DNA from 3 places in the Limnobaculum parvum genome. Region 1 is predicted to be linked to each of the others. Evidence: predicted binding sites of a transcription regulator. Region 1 holds the regulator's gene; each other region holds the start of a gene.
The links. Region 1 encodes PurR, which represses purine synthesis genes. Its sites were predicted from a motif close to CANGCAAACGTTTGCNTG; they were not measured.
Positions count from the first base shown of each region.

Region 1 (7,039 bases):
TTGCTGGTGAGCCATCTCACGACCGCGGAAACGCAGTGTGATTTTAGCTTTATCACCCTCTTCCAGAAAGCGAACCAGGCTGCGGAGTTTTACCTGATAGTCGCCATCATCTGTACCAGGTCGGAATTTAATTTCCTTGATCTGGACAACTTTTTGTTTTTTCTTCTGCTCTTTCGTAGCCTTACTCTTTTCATAGAGGAATTTGCCGTAGTCCATGACCCGGCAAACTGGCGGCTCAGCATTTGGGCTAATCTCTACCAGATCAACGCCAGCTTCTTCTGCTTTTTGCAGTGCTTCATTCAGACTAACAATCCCCAATTGCTCGCCATCGATGCCTGTTAGTCGCACTTCACGGGCGCGAATTTCGTTGTTTATGCGATTAGGACGCGCTGTTTGAACTCTTTTTCCGCCTTTAATACTTTATTCCTCCAGTTGATTAAGACTACGACTGCGAATTTCTTGTTGCAGTTTTTCAATCACGTAACTTACGTCAAGACTGCCTAAGTCTTTTCCGCGGCGGGTACGCACAGCAATTTTGCCAGCTTCTACCTCTTTATCGCCGCAGACTAACATATATGGCACACGTCGTAGAGTATGTTCACGGATTTTAAAGCCTATTTTCTCATTTCTCAAGTCCGCTTTCGCACGAATGCCAGCAGCCTGAAGTTTTTTCGTTAATTCTTCGACATATTCGGCCTGACTGTCAGTAATATTCATTACCACGACTTGCTGTGGTGCCAACCATGTTGGGAAGAAACCTGCACATTCTTCAGTCAGAATACCGATAAAGCGCTCTAATGAACCTAAAATGGCACGGTGAATCATCACCGGTACGTGGCGCTCATTATCTTCACCAACAAAAGACGCGCTTAAACGCTCTGGTAATGAAAAGTCGAGCTGCACAGTACCACACTGCCATGCACGATCCAAACTATCATGCAAAGTAAATTCAATTTTAGGGCCGTAAAATGCCCCTTCACCCGGCTGATAATCAAATTCCAGACCGTTAGCCGTCAATGCCTCTGCCAGATCGTGCTCGGCTCTGTCCCACATGGCATCAGTACCGATGCGCTTTGCAGGGCGAGTCGACAATTTCACGCTGATATTTTCAAAGCCAAAAGTGCTATACAGATCGTAAACCATTTTGATACAGCTGGTTACTTCCACTCGCACCTGTTCTTCAGTACAGAAAATATGCGCATCGTCCTGAGTAAAACCACGAACTCGCATTAAGCCATGCAGTGAGCCAGAAGGTTCATTACGATGACAGCTACCAAACTCAGCCATTCTCAACGGCAGGTCGCGATATGATTTTAGACCTTGATTGAAAATCTGCACGTGACCAGGGCAGTTCATTGGTTTAATACAGTATTCACGGTTTTCTGAGGACGTGGTGAACATGGCTTCTTTATAGTTTTCCCAGTGCCCGGTTTTTTCCCACAGCACACGGTCCATCATAAATGGCCCTTTCACTTCCTGATAATCGTATTCTCTGAGCTTCATACGCACAAAGGCTTCCAGCTCACGGAAAATAGTCCAGCCATCGTTGTGCCAGAACACCATACCCGGCGCTTCTTCCTGCATATGATACAGATCAAGCTGCTTTCCAATACGACGATGGTCGCGCTTAGCCGCCTCTTCCAGACGCAATAAATAGGCAGCCAATTGTTTTTTATCAGCCCATGCAGTGCCATAAATACGCTGCAGCATTTTATTGTTGCTGTCGCCACGCCAGTAAGCGCCGGAAACTTTTTGCAGCTTGAAGTTATAACAGAAACGCATGTTCGGCACGTGCGGACCGCGGCACATGTCAATATATTCTTCATGATGATACAGCGCCGGATGTGCGTCACGACTGATGTTTTCATCAAGAATACGTAATTTATAAATTTCACCACGGGCTTCGAAAGTATCCCGAGCTTCTTGCCAACTAACCTTCTTCTTGATGACGTCGTAGTCTTTCTTAACCAGCTCCATCATGCGCTGTTCAAGCAGATCAAGATCTTCCTGATTTAACGTTCTGTCGATATCAACATCGTAATAAAAACCATTGTCGATGGTTGGACCAATTGCCATTTTAGTATCAGGCCAAAGTTGTTTAATTGCATGGCCTAACAGGTGCGCACATGAGTGGCGGATAATTTCCAGACCATCTTCATCTTTGACGGTAATGATTTCCAGATTCGCATCGTTTTCAATCAGATCGCAAGCGTCAATACGCTCACCGTTAATACGACCGGCGATACAGGCTTTTGCCAGACCAGGGCCGATATCACGAGCAATATCCATCACTGAAACGGCATGGTCGTACTGACGTTGACTTCCATCAGGAAGAGTAATAACTGGCATTATAATTCCTTAGTTACAGTGGTGACCCATACGCAAGATCACATGTAAAAATATTTTTTGTATTTAGATCAATGGATTGATGACTTTTTCGACTCACTGTTATCGAATGCCCGCTCAATTGTGTACACACATTGACTTGTCGGTTTACGTTTTATAAAAACGAAGGGTAAATTTTACCATTGAGAACAGTGGCTGGATAGTACAAAATGAAAAAAGCCCTGATGCCACAAGAGATAACGCTCGGTGTCGGTTAAATATCGTTAATGAACCCGCTACGGTGAAAGATTATTGGTCAAAACACTATTTTGGCAGGCATCACTCAATAATTACAACTCATCACCAAACAGCCGCTTAACCGCCAACTGTGCGACATTAACGTGCTCTCCACCAAATAGATTTGCCCGATTCAACAAATAGTAAAGTTGATATAGCGGCTGGCGATCGATAAAGCTGGCCGGTAAAGGCCAAATGCTCTGATAACCATCATATATTTGCGGTGGTAAATTAGGATATAACGGCAACATGGCTAAATCGCATTCACGATCGCCCCAATAACAAGCCGGATCAAAAATTATCGGCCCTACGGTACTAACACCGCAGTTCGCTGGCCATAAATCACCGTGAAGTAAAGATGGTTGTGGGTGATGGCTTTTCAGCCGATGGCTAACAATATCGATAATGGTATCAATATCCCCATAGTGGAACCCTTTTTCATCCGCCAATTGAAGCTGCCATCCTATACGCTGTTCAGCAAAGAATACATTCCAGTAACGTTGCCAGCGATTAGGCTGTGGTGTAGTTGCTAGGTCGCTATCAAAATCCAGTCCAAACTGTGGTTGATCGCTCCATTGATGCAATCGGGCTAGCTGCTGTCCTAAACAATAGGCGTGATGGGCATCCAGTGGTTTTAACGGCAGGTACTCCAATACCAAAAAGCTGAAATCGCGGTCGTAACCAACACCATAAACCTCTGGTACTCGAACCGTACCACTCTTGGCTAATGCCGTAAGCTGATCAAGTTCGGCATTGAATATAGGTAGAATATCCCGAGTGTCATACTTGATAAAAACCTCTTTTTTGCCGTTACTGACCCGGCGAGCATGATGGATATCACCTCCTGACAGTTCCTCCTTTTCAGTGATTGTATAAGTCTCACCCAGATACTCACTTAATAAACGGCTGACGGATTGCCACATGACATCACCCCAAGGCTATGATCAAGATAGATTCAGGTTAACCTTTTGATTCCAGCGAAACTTCGATCCAATGCACAGCTTTGGTGTAAAAAGATCGCTAAAGGCTGATATTCATATTGCAGGCCATAGGAGACCCAAAGATTAACCTACAGAGCCGGTATAACTACCGGTCTGCAGTATTAAGCGTAGAAGGCAATGCAGGATTATTAAAGCCGGTTGATCATATACAGGATGATATAGATAAAAATACCCCAGAAGATCGGTGAAACATACAACTGTCCATATTGTGCAAAGATCGAGGTATTGGGTATAGAGATCAACTTCTCCAACTCCGCGAATGAGCGCGCTTCATCACCATTCATCGCTTCCAGTATCGCTCTTTCTCTGACAGCTTCTTTCACGTTATACACGCGTTTAGCTAAACGTGCGCCGGAAGCCTGTAATGCCAAACCGACAAACATCAGTAGGAAGATCACAATAAACCATACACTACCGCTAGCAAACCAATTGCTAATATTCGGTACTGGGGAATTAGCCCAAAAATACTCAACGAATGAGGTGTACTGACGAACAATTTTGATAATGACCTGCAGAAAATCCATAATCGTCGCTGTCATTTCTTGCATGTTAGCTTTAGGTACAACCAGATACTTCAGCACAGAGATAATTGTTGAAATGAATGCCGGAATAAAAATAACGATCCCTGCAATACGTTTAATCAACGCAACTGTACTGGCCTGTTGGTGAGTCATTCTGCCTCCATGTTGAAACACCGATTTTTTATCAAATCAATTACAAAAAAAATCATGTTCCAGTTTAAAGGAACATAATCTGACAATTTCCAAGAAAAGTGATACTCCATTGACCAGCAACGATACTTAACACCCATCAGGAAGTATAAAGCTCGATACATATAATGAACCGAGCTTTTAATATATTAGTGTGTTACCGCAATCAAGCTATAAGTAACGATAACAAATAGAGCAAAAACTACTGTGCTTAACGCCCATTTTAATTCAGCAGACATTCTTTTTCCTTTACATAAACGTGATTAGACACGGAATCATTGTAAGGCGCTTAACAAAAATGTATACCCAAAAGCGATTTTTCCATGATATCTCTTGGACTTTTGTATCAGATACGCCAAAATCCACCGCTTGTTATCACTGAAAGGCATATGTGCCACCAGCAGTGATGGTTAAAGGAATTCTACACCGTTTTGCTTTTAATGTGTAATGTGTTGGTTATCACTAAAAGCAAACGTTAACATATCAGCTTACACTGTACTTGATACCAGTATAAGCTCAGGAGTGCTCTGTTTCATGGCAACTATAAAAGATGTGGCTAAACACGCGGGGGTTTCAACGACCACGGTCTCCCACGTTATTAATAAAACGCGTTTTGTCGCCGAAGATACTAAAACAGCCGTCTGGGCGGCCATTAAAGAGCTTAGCTATTCACCCAGCGCCGTTGCCCGTAGTCTTAAGGTGAATAACACCAAAACCATTGGCCTGCTGGCAACCGCCAGCGGTTCACCGTATTTTGCTGAAGTTATCCAAGCAGTGGAAGAAGCCTGTTATAAAAAAGGCTATACGCTGATTCTGTGCAACACGCAAAACGATTTAGAAAAACAGCAGGCTTATCTTGCTATGTTGGCACAAAAACGGGTTGATGGCCTGTTAGTGATGTGTTCTGAGTATCATCCCCCACTACTTTCGCTTCTGGAAAATTATCACGCCATTCCCATGATGGTGATGGACTGGAATAAACACAAAGGCTTTACTGATAATATTGAAGATAACGGTTTTCATGGCGGTTATCTGGCTGCTCGTTACCTGATAGAGCGAGGACATCGCGAAATCTCAACGATAACGGGTCAATTAAATGAATTTACCGGCCGTGAGCGCCATAAAGGTTTTCTCCATGCCTTGAAAGAAGCCCATATCGATATCCTCCCTGAGTGGATTATCGAGGCGGACTTTCAACCACAGGCAGGCTACGATGGCATGGTATCGCTTATCAATCTGAAGAAGCGCCCTACTGCGTTATTCTGCGGCGGAGATGTCATCGCGATGGGTGCGTTATGTGCTGCCGGAGATATGGGGGTTCGTGTACCAGAAGATATTTCGGTTATTGGCTATGACAATATTCGCCATACCCGTTTCTATAATCCACCGCTAACCACCATTCAACAGCCTAAAGAGAGCTTGGCTGTCATGGCGTTAGATATGTTATTAGATCGGATTATCAATAAGCGCGAAGCGTCCCACTCCATTGAACTACATCCTGAACTGATTGAACGAAAATCCGTGACTGATGGCCCCTATCTGAAGAAATAGTCATCGCTGAACTTTGCTCCAGAATCAATCATCATCATTTGTAATGGTTTTGGAGCTAGTTCTCCCCAAGTTTTCAGTCAGTTATCCTCCCTCGGTCCCGATAACATACCGGCTAGTTTGATTCAGCTTGGATATCGACCTATATTTTAATAGATATGTTATCAGGTACAGGATTTAAATCCCCCATTCAGAGTCTAATAAAAACATACATGCAGGCTTTGAATCACAAGTGGTCATATTATGATATTTTCAACATTGCCCTATCGTTTTCGTCCCCTGCTTTCTGGGATCCTTTTTGCCACTATTGGTATGACATTATCTGCCTGCGCTTTTATGCCCCCTCATGTTGCGATGAGTTCCATTGAGCTTAGCGTGACGGATAAAGCCAATGATGGTAAGCCATTAAATGTCGATTTTGTTGCTGTTCGCAGCGAGAAACTGGTGCAAAAGATTGAAGCTCTCACGGCCAGTCAGTGGTTTGAGCAGAAACAACAGATACTAAAAGAGAACCCCGGCAATTTGATAGTATGGCCGGTGAAAATGTTGCCCGGTTCGCAAATCACCGTGAAAGATGTCCCCATCTCCGGAAAACCGGCTGACTCTCTGATTCTGTTTGCCGGGTATAAGAGTAAAGGTGCTCATCGCTTAGTGCTGAATGATATTCGCCATCCTAAGTTGGAATTACGGGATGATGATGTATATCTGTTCGATGATTAAAAGAGGGTTAAAACACAGGGAGCCACAAGGCTCCCTGTTTCATCATAAATACTCAATGCTCTATTACTTCAGGTAGCTACCTGCACGTAATGCTTCGATACGCTTGTCTAACGGTGGATGGGACAAAAACAGCTCACTAAAGGTTTTTGACTTACCGTTGATGCAAAATGCCGTCATGGTAGAGCTTTCCTGCGGCTCATGACTGGTTTTCAAGCGCTGCAGTGCTGCAATCATCTTCTCTTTACCAACCAGATTAGCCGAGCCAGCATCCGCCTTAAACTCTCGATGACGAGAGAACCACATAGTAATGATGCTGGCTAAAATACCGAATACCAGTTCCAGTACCATAGAAACGGCAAAATAGATCATGGAGTTACCCGACGAACTTTCGTTACCGCGATTCATAAAGCCTGCTGCTACCTGAGCAATCAAACGTGA
Region 1 is NZ_CP029185.2:1,630,478-1,637,516, reverse strand. Features, by position in the region: gene infC (translation initiation factor IF-3) at 1-417, opposite strand, end outside; gene thrS (threonine--tRNA ligase) at 421-2,349, opposite strand; gene HYN51_RS06660 (fructosamine kinase family protein) at 2,676-3,545, opposite strand; gene HYN51_RS06655 (YniB family protein) at 3,752-4,297, opposite strand; gene cydH (cytochrome bd-I oxidase subunit CydH) at 4,483-4,572, opposite strand; gene purR (HTH-type transcriptional repressor PurR) at 4,868-5,884, shown strand; gene HYN51_RS06640 (hypothetical protein) at 6,125-6,601, shown strand; gene htpX (protease HtpX) at 6,665-7,039, opposite strand, start outside.

Region 2 (7,039 bases), 1.6 Mb from region 1:
GCTCGGTATTCGGGCTGTTCAAATCGCCGGATGCGATCCGGAAGATATGGCGGCAGCGGCGCGCATCAATGTGGAAAACGGAGCACAGCTTATTGATATCAATATGGGCTGTCCGGCCAAAAAAGTTAACCGCAAGCTGGCAGGATCTGCACTGTTGCAGTATCCGGAGCTGGTTGGGAAGATCCTTAGTGCTGTGGTGAACGCCGTTGACGTTCCGGTCACATTAAAGATCCGCACCGGCTGGGATCCGGAAAACCGTAACTGTGTTGAAATTGCCCAACTGGCAGAACGCAGTGGTATTCAGGCCATTACCATACATGGACGTACTCGTCGTTGTTTATTCAACGGTGAGGCTGAATATGACAGCATTCGATCGGTTAAGCAGAACGTAGATATTCCGGTTATCGCTAACGGGGATATCACCGACCCGCATAAAGCCAGAACCGTTTTGGACTATACCGGAGCCGATGCTCTGATGATAGGACGAGCGGCTCAGGGAAGACCTTGGATCTTCCGGGAAATCCAGCATTATCTGGACACTGGGGAGCTGTTACCACCAATGCCACTCGGCGAAGTGGAACGCTTGTTAACCTCGCATGTGAGAGAATTGCACGACTTTTATGGTCAGGGCAAAGGACTCCGCATCGCACGTAAGCACGTCTCCTGGTACTTGCAGGAACATGCCCCAAATGACCAGTTTCGGCGCACCTTCAATGCAATCGAGAATGCCAATGAGCAACTGGATGCACTGGGGGCATATTTTGAAATTTTGCCTAAACAGATAGAAGAGCTAACAGAACTATGTTCGAACAACGCGTAAATTCTGACGTATTAACCGTCGCTACCGTAAATTCACAAGACCAGGTCACTCAAAAACCTCTGCGTGATTCGGTTAAACAGGCATTAAAGAACTACTTTGCTCAGCTTAACGGTCAAGACGTTAACGATCTTTATGAACTGGTACTGGCCGAAGTTGAACAACCTCTGTTGGATATGGTTATGCAGTACACTCGCGGTAACCAGACCCGCGCTGCAACCATGATGGGTATCAACCGTGGTACTCTGCGCAAGAAACTAAAAAAATACGGTATGAACTGATACTAGTCAGTTAACTGATTGATAAGAAGGTGCTTATGCTGTTGGATAAGCACCTTTTTTATTAAAAGCGATCTGGCAGAAATTTGCATTTTTAATGCCGCAGTTTAAATTAACATCGACGAATGCCGAACTTTACGATCAAAACCATCCAATTAAACATTTCCGTATGAACTTCAGCACCACGTCAGACGTCTTCATAGCGACGTTATTACGGATACTTTTGCTTTCAGAACGGGCTGGCATGATGGGCTTTGACCCACTCTTCGCTGACGGGGTGAACAAAATGCAGCTCACTGGCGTGCAACATCAGCCGTGGCGTCAATTCGGGGCTTAGTTGTCGGTGCCCGCCATACAGGTCGCAGCCCAAAATAGGGTGACCCAACTGCTGACAGTGAATGCGGAGTTGATGAGTCCGTCCGGTCTCTGGGGTTAACGCTACCCGCGTCAATGGCAGTAACGCCCCGTCTTCCAACTTATGATAAAAGCGCTCAACGACCTGATAGCAAGAACGAGCGGGCTTGCCGTGGATGGCGCAAATTGACATCAGCGGGAACAACGCTGGGTCTTTGGCAATCGCAGCATCTATCACCCCTTCATTGTTGTCCAGATGTCCGCAGAGCAGTGCGCTATACACTTTGGTCACTGTGCGCTGGCTGAACTGTTGGCAGAGGGAAGCATTTATGGCCTTATTACGGGCAATCACCATCAGCCCAGACGTACCAAAATCAAGGCGGTGGACCAGAGTACAGCCGGGGAATATCTGTACCAGACGATGATGCACTGAATCGAGATTTTGCGGATTTTTCCCCGAGAGGCTGAGCAACCCAGCAGGTTTATTGATAAGCACCAGATGATCGTCCTGATAGAGAATCTCTATCTTGTCACGGCACGGCGGGGCAATAAAGGTATCGATAATCTTAGACATCAGGTTACCCAGATGGAGTGTGGGTGCAGATGATAACGAATTTTAAACCGACTGGCGAATCTGGTCATTCCCTACGCATCCCAGAAATTTGTCATCTAGACTTAAACCAAAGACGTAGTCTGCGGAGCAATTGTGCTTTACACTGCGCGTTGCAAAAACTGAGTTAATAAACGATTAAGCAGGCGGTAATGGCGATGAATGGAACGATCACAACGTGGTTTGAAGATAAAGGTTTTGGATTTATCAAAGATGAAAACGGTGATAACCGTTATTTTCATGTGATTAAAGTCGCCAACCCTGAGCTGATTAAGAAAGATGCAGCAGTCACTTTCGAACCCGGCACGAATAACAAAGGTTTGTCAGCTCATTCAGTGAAAGTCGTACCGGAAAGCAAATACATCTATATCGCGGGTGAGCGTCTTAAACTTACATCTATCAAATCTTATCTGGTTTACAGCGAGGAAGTGTCAGCCGATCGCCATATTGATAAAGATAATGTGGTGTTGTCTGTGGGTATACTGATGAATAGTATCAGGCCGAAATCAGCCGTTAAACCTGATGAAATGCGTACGCTGAAAAAACTCGCGATCACCACCTTTCAGGGAACCACGTTAATCTTCTCGGAAGATGAGATAGACGTGGATGCTACGGTGAAGCTGCTCAAGGTCTGAAATAATTCCGACTGCAATAAACCACCCGGTAATGAAATCAGCATAATAGGCGAAAGGGACTAAAAACCCCTTTATCATCTAAAAAACAGAGCACCGCAGGCTATTTGCATCAAAGGAAGAGGAATCTGGAAAGGCAACACTCGGTGCAGATTTGAACACATCGTTCTTACGATCAGAATACCCATTGATGCTGATTAATTAGACTTCGCTGATTTACCCCAGATGCAATAAAACAGCGAAGCCAGTCAAACAGCGTTAGATCGCCCAACCGCCAACGTAGAAAGTGACCAACGCAGCAGCAATTAACACAATACTGATATTCAGCTTTCTCCACTCACCTGAGCAGATACGCCCAATCACCAGCGAGGCGAAGCCCAGCATAATACCGGTTACAATATTGGTAGTTAATACGATAAATACCGCACAAATCAACCCTGCCATCGCATCAACGAAATCGTCAAAGTCCAGACGGGCAACGTTACTCAGCATCAGTAAACCCACATACATTAACGCAGGTGCGGTGGCATAACCCGGTACCAGACCGGCTAACGGAGAGAAAAACAGCAGCAGCAGGAACAGTACACCAACCACCAGCGCCGTTAACCCAGTGCGCCCACCCGCCGCGGTACCGGCAGCTGATTCAATATAGACGGCAGCAGGAGATGCCCCAACCAGACCCGATAACATGCTGCTAACGGAGTCCGTCGTCAGCGCGCGACCACCGTTGATGATCTGCCCCTCTTTATCCAGCAGGTTAGCCTGACCGGCAACAGCACGGATAGTCCCGGTTGCGTCAAACACCGCGGTCATGACTAACGCCAGAATGCTCGGCAGAACCGTCAGTTGAAGGGCGCCCATAATGTCCAGACTGAAAATCAGTGAGGTACCATCTTTTGCCACTAAGGATGGCATCGAGCTCATGCCTTTATAAGTGACCGCCGGATCGAAGATCAAACCTAATACAGAAATCGCAACAATCACCAACAGAATGCCGCCCGGCACTTTCAAACGCTCTAAACCAATAATCACGGCCAAACCAATAAAGGCAATCATCACAGGAAAAGACGAGAAATCACCAAACTGTACCGGTAAACCCGCGCCCGGGTTTTTCACTACTGCACCAATACCGCTGGTCGCAATCATCAGTAGGAAAAGTCCGATACCAATACCGGTACCATGAGCGATACCAATAGGAATATTACGCAGAATCCATGCACGAATACCGGTAGCAGAGATCAGCGTAAACAGTACCCCCATCAGGAACACTGCCCCCAGCACGACAGGAATAGAAAGCCCCTGCCCTAACACCAAGCTAAACGCGGTAAATGCGGTCAGAGAAATAGCACAACCTACCGCCATAGGTAAGTTCGCCCACAGGCCCATGACTAAAGAACCCAACCCCGCAACCAGACAAGTAGCAACAAATACGGTTTCAACCGGAAAACCCGCTTGCCCTAACAGACTCGGAACCACAACGATGGAATAAACCATCGCCAGAAAAGTTGTCAAGCCAGCCAAAACTTCCTGACGGACACTACTGTTCCGAGCAGAAATCTTAAAATAACGGTCAAGAGAACCTTTCTGATCGGAAGAACTCGTGTCCCGATCGTTAACATTCGACATTGGTGATGTCCTCAAAAGGAATAAAAAACAGTATAAATAGTTAAGGCAAACGATTATCTGAGCTTATATACCCCCATTTCAACTTTTATTATCAAATTTTGAGAGATTTTTACGTGGAAGGTAATTTGAGGAAATAAAAACCGCTTATTGTTGCGTTTTTTTATAAAAAAGCAGCAATAAGCGGACTAATAAACGTAGGACGGATAATGACTCTGAATGTTAGCCCAGAGTTAGTGCATCATCGACACACCCAAAAAGAACAGACAAATTAACAAAGGAAGACCTAAAAGTACCAGTTCAATAATTCTGACCACCGGATTAAGCTCCTCACCTTCCGGCAAACGATACAACGCAATGGCATTAGCCAAGACAGCGATAAATGCAATAGAGCCTGCCACAAAAACATCAACCAATACCACGCTTAATGTCCAGCCCAACTCATCACCAGCCAAACCAGATGCAAGCAATTTTTGATGCTGTGACCACTGCCATAGGTATAAGGCAAAAGGAACCAACAGGGATAAGATGCCTAAAATCCAGGAAATGCGTCTTAGCATAGCAAAAACCTTAAATTAGAATAAAAAATGAAATTAACTCAAAAGAAATCAATAATTGCTTAGAATTGGCCCTGTTACTACTGACTCTGAATTCTATGTTGAGAACCCCGCTACTATAACAACTAATAGCCCTTGGGAAATCCCCTGAAATGAGGAATTCGCTCACCACCGCCGCCAAGCCCCTTTCTACATACAGCTAACCTACCGTTATCTTGCTATTTTTATATTATTTTTACGCTTTTCAAATATCTTTTATCAAAATCTTTGCATCCTAACCGCTACCCTTTCTTAAACTACCAATAAATATTCCATTCAGGAAATGATCATGAGCCTAAGCCTTATTGTCGGGGTCATATTTGTTGTACTCCTCCTCGGCTACCTTATTTATGCGCTATTTCATGCGGAGGATTTCTAATGACCATCACTCTGCTACTCACTATCGGCGCATTTCTGGCCATATTAATCATTCTGTCCCTGCCATTAAGCCGCTTACTGGTCCGGCTAATTGACGGAGAGCTCCCTTATAACATCATGCAGATAGAAAAAAAGCTGTGGCGCCTCGGTACCGTTAAGCCGAAAGAGATGACTAAATATCAATATGCTCTCGCCATTGTGGTATTTAATCTCAGCGGGCTTATCTTGCTCTTTGTCTTGCTGATGACTCAAGCATGGCTCCCCCTCAATCCAGAAAAAATGCCCAACCTATCTTGGCATCTCGCGCTGAATACTGCCGTTAGCTTTGTCACTAATACCAACTGGCAGGCCTACAGCGGCGAAAATACCCTTAGCTATTTCAGCCAAATGGTTGGCTTAACGGTGCAAAACTTCTTATCCGCAGCAACCGGCATTGCCGTTGCGCTGGTATTTATCCGCGCCTTTAGCCGCAAATTATCGCCCAGTGTCGGTAATGCCTGGGTCGATTTGACGCGAATTGTTATTTATCTTCTGTTACCGCTCTCTTTGCTGCTGGCGCTATTTTTTGTCAGCCAGGGCGTTCTCCAAAATGTCAGCCCTTACCTTCATCTGACTACATTAGAAGGAGCATCTCAAGTTCTGCCGATGGGGCCAGTTGCTTCACAGGAAGCAATAAAATTATTGGGAACTAACGGCGGTGGATTCTTTGGCGCTAATTCTGCTCACCCATTTGAAAACCCAACCGCACTCAGCAACATGGTACAAATGCTGGCAATACTCCTTATCCCTTGTGCATTGTGTATGGCTTTTGGCCGCGCCGTTGGTGACACCCGCCAAAGTAATGCGCTGCTATGGTGTATGTCGTTAATCTTTATCGTGGCGGTTATTGCAGTTTTTTATGCCGAATTGAATGGCCCTGATTACCTGACGGCCTTAGGATTAAACAACAGCATTAATATGGAGGGGAAAGAGAGCCGTTTTGGTTTAATTGCCTCTGCACTATACGCAGTGGTCACCACGGCAGCTTCATGCGGAGCGGTTAATGCCACGCATGATTCCTTCACCGCACTTGGCGGGATGGTGCCTCTGTGGCTCATGCAAATTGGTGAGGTGATATTTGGCGGCGTTGGTTCAGGACTTTACGGCATGTTGCTGTTTGTTTTGCTGACGGTGTTTGTCTCCGGGTTAATGATTGGCCGTAGCCCCGAGTATTTAGGCAAAAAGATCGAAAGTTTTGAAATAAAAATGACCGCCTTAGCGATACTGGTCACACCAACGCTGGTACTGGTAGGTACTGCACTGGCGGTAAGCGTCGATGCAGGTAAAACTGCGATTCTCAACCCCGGTGCTCACGGTTTTACCGAAATTTTGTATGCCCTATCTTCCGCCGCCAACAATAACGGTAGCGCTTTTGCCGGACTTAGCGTCAATACCCCATTCTATAACCTGCTACTGGCGCTGGTGATGCTAGCGGGCCGTTTTGGCGTCATTGTACCAGTACTCGCCATTGCCGGGTCACTGGCAGAAAAGAAACAGCAACCGACCAGCAGTGGAACATTGCCCACTCACGGCCCCATCTTTATCTGCCTGTTAATTGGCACCATTTTGCTGGTCGGCGCGCTGACTTTTGTTCCAGCACTAGCTCTGGGGCCGGTTGCTGAATATCTTCAGTTTTAATTCCGCAGATAAATCAAAGAGAAATCATTATGACTCGTCAACACAACACATTATTTGCGGCCAAACTGGTACGG
Region 2 is NZ_CP029185.2:3,248,275-3,255,313, forward strand. Features, by position in the region: gene dusB (tRNA dihydrouridine synthase DusB) at 1-820, shown strand, start outside; gene fis (DNA-binding transcriptional regulator Fis) at 802-1,098, shown strand; gene HYN51_RS13575 (RluA family pseudouridine synthase) at 1,325-2,023, opposite strand; gene HYN51_RS13580 (cold-shock protein) at 2,212-2,694, shown strand; gene HYN51_RS13585 (NCS2 family permease) at 2,950-4,317, opposite strand; gene HYN51_RS13590 (1,4-dihydroxy-2-naphthoate prenyltransferase) at 4,548-4,874, opposite strand; gene kdpF (K(+)-transporting ATPase subunit F) at 5,200-5,289, shown strand; gene kdpA (potassium-transporting ATPase subunit KdpA) at 5,289-6,965, shown strand; gene kdpB (potassium-transporting ATPase subunit KdpB) at 6,995-7,039, shown strand, end outside.
Region 2: the regulator PurR is predicted to act here: its motif matches at 4,360-4,377, upstream of HYN51_RS13585 (NCS2 family permease).

Region 3 (7,039 bases), 710 kb from region 1:
CCGTAAGAGAAGCCACCACAGGCGACTAAGGTATGGAAACTATCCAATTGAATGCGTCCTGACAGTAAATCACTCATATGCACGTCAACAGCATCAAACCCTGCACGATGGAAAGCAGCGGCCATCTCAACGTGAGAATTCACCCCTTGCTCACGCAACACCGCAACCCGAGGTCGCGCTTGTTTAGCAATATAAGGAGCTGCAATATCATCTTTAGGATCGAAGCTCAGATTGACATTTAAACCCGGATCATTCGCCTGTTTTTTTGCCTGATGTTCCATATCAGCGCAGTCTGGATTATCGCGCAGGCGTTGCATTTGCCATGTTGTTTCAGCCCACCACAGCCGTAGTGTTTGGCGGCTTTGTTTATATACTGGTGTCTCACCATAACGAATCTCTATCTCATCGCCCGACACGGCACATCCAATATGATGTACACAATCCGTTAATCCGAACGAAGCTAGGCAAGCCTTCACGTCTGTTAGCTTATCTTGAGAAACCTGAATAACCGCACCCAGCTCTTCATTAAACAGCACGGATAACATATCGCTATCCAGCGACTGTAGATCGACCTTTAACCCACAATGACCAGCAAATGCCATTTCCGCCAGAGTTACCACTAATCCCCCATCAGAGCGGTCGTGATAAGCCAGAAGTAAACGACTGGCAACCAGCGCCTGCATCGCATTAAAGAAAGCGGCCAGCTTATCTGCGCTGTGCACGTCTGCTGGTCGATCGCCCAATTGGCGATATACCTGAGCTAATGCTGTCGCACCCAACCCATTTCGACCTTCACCCAGATCAATAAGCAGCAATGCATTATCTTTCCCAATATGCAGTTGTGGAGTAACCGTACTACGGACATCTTCCACCCGAGCAAAAGCAGTAATCACCAGAGAAAGTGGAGATGTCATCTCCACAGTTTCGCCCTGTTGCTGCCAGCGGGTTTTCATCGACATCGAATCTTTACCTACTGGAATAGTGATACCTAACGCGGGACACAGCTCCTCACCAACGGCTTTTACTGCAGCATAGAGACCGGCATCTTCTCCCGGATGACCCGCAGCAGCCATCCAGTTAGCGGAGAGTTTAATCCGCTTCAGTTCACCAATTTGAGTTGCAGCAATATTGGTTAGCGCTTCCCCTACCGCCAGACGAGCTGAGGCAGCAAAATCCAGTAACGCAACCGGTGCTCTTTCTCCTAAAGACATGGCTTCACCATAGTAGCTGTCATAGCTGGCGGTGGTCACAGCACAATCCGCAACCGGAATTTGCCACGGGCCAACCATTTGGTCACGGGCAACCATACCGGTTACTGAGCGATCACCGATGGTGATCAAGAAGGTTTTCTCTGCCACCGTTGGCAAATGCAATACGCGATTAACTGCTTCTTCCAGTGAAATATCTGCTTTTGCTAGCGGTTGAGACCGGGTATTCAAGGTTTTGACATCCCGAACCATTTTCGGTGTTTTACCCAACAGGAGGTCTAACGGTAGATTGATAGGGTCATTGTCGAAATGACGATCGTGAAGGGTAAGGTGTTTCTCTTTCGTTGCTTCACCAATCACGGTATAAGGCGCGCGCTCACGGTGGCACAGGCTCTCAAATAACGCTAATTTTTCTGGCGCTACCGCCAGAACATAACGTTCCTGAGATTCGTTACACCAAACCTCTAACGGGCTCATTCCTGGTTCATCATTGAGAATATCGCGTAGTTCAAACTTACCGCCACGATTTCCATCGCTGACTAATTCAGGCATCGCATTGGATAAACCACCGGCACCAACGTCATGAATAAACAGAATCGGGTTGTCATCACCTAACTGCCAACAACGGTCTATCACTTCCTGACAGCGACGCTCCATTTCCGGGTTATCACGCTGTACTGAAGCAAAATCCAGATCTGCATCAGACTGGCCAGACGCCATTGAAGAAGCCGCGCCACCACCAAGACCGATATTCATCGCTGGCCCACCCAGCACGATCAGTTTGGCGCCAACGGTAATTTCACCCTTTTGTACGTGATCGGCGCGAATGTTACCAATGCCCCCAGCTAACATAATGGGCTTATGGTAACCGCGTAGCTCTAAGCCATTATGGCTGTTCACTCGCGCCTCATAAGTACGGAAATAACCCAATAATGCAGGCCGACCAAATTCGTTATTAAAAGCAGCGCCGCCCAGCGGCCCGTCGGTCATAATATCCAGCGCGTTAACAATACGATCTGGTTTACCGAAGTCTTGTTCCCATGGTTGTTCAAAACCAGGAATACGCAGGTTTGAAACCGAAAAACCAACCAGCCCCGCTTTGGGTTTAGCGCCGCGACCGGTCGCCCCCTCATCACGAATCTCACCGCCAGAACCTGTTGCCGCGCCTGGCCACGGTGAAATGGCTGTTGGGTGGTTGTGAGTTTCTACCTTCATCAGAATATGAGCGGCTTCCTGATGGTAGTCATAAACGCCACTGTCAGGTTTAGCAAAGAAGCGCCCAACCTCTGAGCCTTCCATGACTGCGGCATTATCTTTATAAGCAGACAAAACGTAATCCGGCGTCTGCTCATAGGTATTCTTAATCATTTTAAACAGCGATTTTGGCTGTGTTTTACCATCAATCACCCAGTCGGCATTAAAAATTTTATGCCGACAGTGCTCAGAGTTGGCCTGAGCGAACATATACAGTTCAATATCAGTTGGATTGCGCTGTAAGCCAGTAAAGGCATCCAGCAGATAGTCAATTTCATCAGGTGCCAATGCCAGCCCCAGCTTTTCATTAGCCTTCTCCAACGCCTCTCGACCTTCGGTGAGTACATCAACCACCACAAATGGGGCTGGCTGATGCTGAGAAAACAACGCTTGCGCCTGCTGAGGCTCCGTAAACACGCATTCCATCATCCGATCGTGTAGTAAACCGGACAAAATATGCCATTGCGACTCAGAAAGATTTTCAGCCTGAATATAGTAGGCTATACCTCGCTCCAAACGGTGGATCTGTGACAACCCGCAGTTATGTGCAATATCTGTCGCTTTTGATGCCCAGGGTGAGATGGTTCCTGGTCTTGGCGTCACCAGTAACAATCGACCGTGTGGTTCATGTTCTGCCAGTGATGGACCATATTTCAGCAACCGTTTTAACTTCGTCAGCCCATCTTCTGACAATGGTGTGATCAAGTCCGCAAAGTGCACATATTCAGCATAAATGTCGCCAATCGGCAGGTGGAGACTCTGACAAACTGTCAGTAACTTATTGATACGAAAAGCAGATAACGCAGGAGAACCACGCAAAATTTCCATAATAGAATTTCTCTGGTCTAAAGAGGCCATCACAATAGGTACTTTCATCACAACCGGTTTTACCTTCATTAACACCCCGGAAAATCGCCTATTGTGATGACCTCTAAGGCTTAAGCGGAAAAAACTGCGCCTATTATAGAGAATCAAACGCAATGACGAAACCGTTTGCGTAGCTATTATTTTTAGCCCGAATAACGAATCCAATGAAACATAGTGTTTGCTATGTTGCCTTTAGTTAAGCAGAATGCCTGTCTATAAATTCAGGCTTATCCTTTTCCTGATGTGAAATTAACTGAGAATTCCATTTATTATCAAACGATAAGCAGCTGTACGAGATAACCCAAACTAGAGTGATTTCAAAGCCCATGAATGTTTAACTCTATTCGTATTCAGCAAAAAATTCACTTGATTTAGAGAACGTTATTTGAAGCCATTAAAGATTAACTATCTGTTTATTGGTGTTGTAACACTGCTACTGGCGTTGGCCATGTGGCCAACGCTCCAATGGCGCGGCGATAACAACACCCAATTACAGAAAATTAAGCAACGAGGCGTACTCAATGTCGCCACTCTCAACGTTACTCCCTACTACTATCAAAGTAGTACCGGAATTGACGGTCTTGACTATGAGTTGGCTAAGTTATTTGCCGAGTATATTGGTGTTAAATTAAATATTGAAACCGAACACAACGTTAGCAGCCTGTTTACTCAGCTAGAAAGTGGTGAAACCGATATGCTAGCGGCAGGGCTGATCTTTAACCCTGATCGTATGAAAAACCTGAATGTAGGCCCAGCCTACTATTCTGTTTCACAACAGTTGGTTTATCGCCAAAATACGCCAAAACCTCAATCACTGGCCAATATTAAAGGTCGGTTAACGGTCGTGGCAGGTGCTGCCAGCATTTCTACATTGCATCAGCTTAAAAAAAGCAAATATCCAAACCTTAGTTGGGATGCAACCCCATCCGATTCTCCCGTTGATCTGTTAAAGCAGGTAGCCGATGGTAAATTGGATTATACCATCGCCGACTCGGTCACTATTGCCATGATCCAGCGAGTTTATCCTAATCTGGCTGTTGCCTTCGACATCACGGAAGAAGAGCCGGTAATGTGGTACGTGCGTAAAACTGAGGATAACAGCCTAGACGCAGCCATGCTGAACTTCTTCAATCAAATTAATGAAGATGGTTCTCTGGCAAAACTGGAAGAGAAATATCTGGGCCATGTTGGTGAATTTGATTATGTCGACACCCAAACCTTTTTGAATGCTATTGAGAACACGCTTCCCAATCTGAATCCTTTATTCGAGAAATATGCAAAAGGGATAGATTGGCGTCTGGCCGCAGCCATTGCCTATCAGGAATCCCACTGGAACCCAACCGCAACCTCAGCAACGGGTGTACGCGGTATTATGATGCTGACCCGAAGTACCGCTGACTCATTGGGTGTTACCGACCGTCTGGATCCTGAACAAAGCATCCGAGGAGGACTGATTTATCTGGAGCAGCTGATGGAAAAAATTCCGGATAGCGTTTCTGAAGAAGAAAAAATCTGGTTTGCTCTGATTGCCTATAATATGGGATATGCCCATATGCTCGATGCCAGAAGCCTGACGGCACAACAAGGAGGGAATCCGGACAGTTGGGTGGACGTTAAAAAGCGCCTGACTATGCTGACGCAAAAACAATATTACAGTAAAACTCGCTATGGCTATGCGCGTGGCTATCAAGCCTATCAGTTTGTTGAGAATATTCGGCGCTATCAGCTTAGTCTTGAAGGCTATTTGCAGGAAAAAGATCGCCAATTGGCTAAAGCACAACAAACAACAGAGCAAGAGGTTGAACTGGGAAAATCTTATCCTGCAATTAAACCCAATCAATTTCAAGTCAAGCAGCCAATACCTCAGGAACAAAACTGACTGTTGATGTGGTCATTAACAGAGCCCCTGTCGCAGCATTTTTTGTAACTTAATCTGTTCTCGTCTGCGTTTAAAAAAGTCACTCAATCTTGCAGAGCACTCTTCCGCCAATATGCCGGCGGTCACCTCAACATGGTGATTCATTCCGGGGTGCCCCAAAATATCCATCAGAGAGCCGGCTGCGCCGGTTTTTAAATCACTAGCGCCATATACCACACGCTGAATACGGCTGTGTACCATTGCTCCTGCACACATCACACAGGGTTCTAATGTGACATACAGCGTGGTATTTAACAGCCGATAGTTTTGCAGTACTAATCCGCCCTGCTGTAACACCATAATCTCTGCATGGGCCGTTGGATTGTGGGTACCAATAGGACGATTCCAACCTTCAGCAATCACCCGATTATCTTGAACTAATACTGCGCCAACCGGGATTTCTCCTTCGCTGTCGGCCCGTTCAGCTAGTTCCAGCGCATAGCGCATCCAGTCTTCGTCACTGTAATGCGTCATCATCATTAACTCTACCTTTTATATGAATCACGACCATCGTTACCGATGGCTACTCCAGCTCTTTAAGATTGCCCTGACCATCAACCCGCCAGCGATGTTGGCAACAGGCAAGCACAGGATCGTCTTGAATACTGTCGCTGTAGCCACTGTATAGTGACAGCGGCTTACCCAAACGCTGTTCTAGTTCAACGACCTTCTGTTTGCCTAAACAGCGCGAATCAATAACCCAACCACCATAACGACTAGCCATTTGGCTACCCACCAGATTAACCTTCCCAAGAAAGAAAGAGTCCGCATAAGCCTCTTCAACCAGACGCTGAGGTGACCCCGTAAGTAACCATACTTGTGTGTTCTCATCATTCAGATATTCAGCTAAACGCCCCTGAACGACGGGAAACGGTACGACATCTTGCCGAAAATTCTGAATAAACTGCTGTTCCAGCCAGCTCAACCGGGCTTCGTTTTGTCCTGCGGTTATAGCCCATAACATCAAACTCATTGGCCAACGGCTATTACGCCCGCTGATCAGCAACCCTAAAATAATCACCGGTAACAAAGGTATCAGAATAATCAAATTGGCGGGCAAGCGACGAATCATATAACGAAGAAAACTGCCAAAGAGATCCTGCTGGTGCAATGTCCCATCCAGATCGAAAAATACGTTCCTCTTCTGTGATTGATTATCTGACACATTGACTCCTAAAATATCTTGGCTAAAAGCAGGGGCTATTGCCCGCGAACATCCAGCTATTCAGCAACATGTGAAGTGAGTATACCGTTTAATGCACTTTTTTTCGCGGAAAAAAAAGAATAAACCATTGGTATCAACGTAGGGCAAGCGTATAATCCCCCGCTCGAACTTAAGAGATATATGGTATGGCTTTACTGATCACAAAAAAATGCATCAACTGTGACATGTGCGAACCAGAGTGTCCAAATCAAGCAATTGCAATGGGTGCTGAGATTTATGAAATAAATCCTGACCTTTGTACTGAATGTATCGGCCATTATGATGAGCCAACCTGCATGAAAGTCTGTCCGATTGATAACACGATTATTCATGACCCAGCACATAAAGAGAGTAATGAACAACTGTGGGATAAGTTCGTGCTGCTACATCATGCCGATAAACTCTAAATTATCAATATCTCTATCGGCAGTAAAAAAGAGCGCTATGCGCTCTTTTTTGATCTTGGTATTTGTCGCTATTCTATTAGCGGGAAGCGTTTTGGCGCCACCACTCTGCCAGTAAAATACCGGTAGCCACGGAGACGTTCAAGCTTTCGACATTACCTGTTCCCGTAATCGACACGCTTAT
Region 3 is NZ_CP029185.2:921,124-928,162, reverse strand. Features, by position in the region: gene purL (phosphoribosylformylglycinamidine synthase) at 1-3,293, opposite strand, end outside; gene mltF (membrane-bound lytic murein transglycosylase MltF) at 3,715-5,208, shown strand; gene tadA (tRNA adenosine(34) deaminase TadA) at 5,224-5,721, opposite strand; gene yfhb (phosphatidylglycerophosphatase C) at 5,771-6,412, opposite strand; gene HYN51_RS03500 (YfhL family 4Fe-4S dicluster ferredoxin) at 6,598-6,858, shown strand; gene HYN51_RS03495 (tRNA/rRNA methyltransferase) at 6,935-7,039, opposite strand, start outside.
Region 3: the regulator PurR is predicted to act here: its motif matches at 3,445-3,462, upstream of purL (phosphoribosylformylglycinamidine synthase).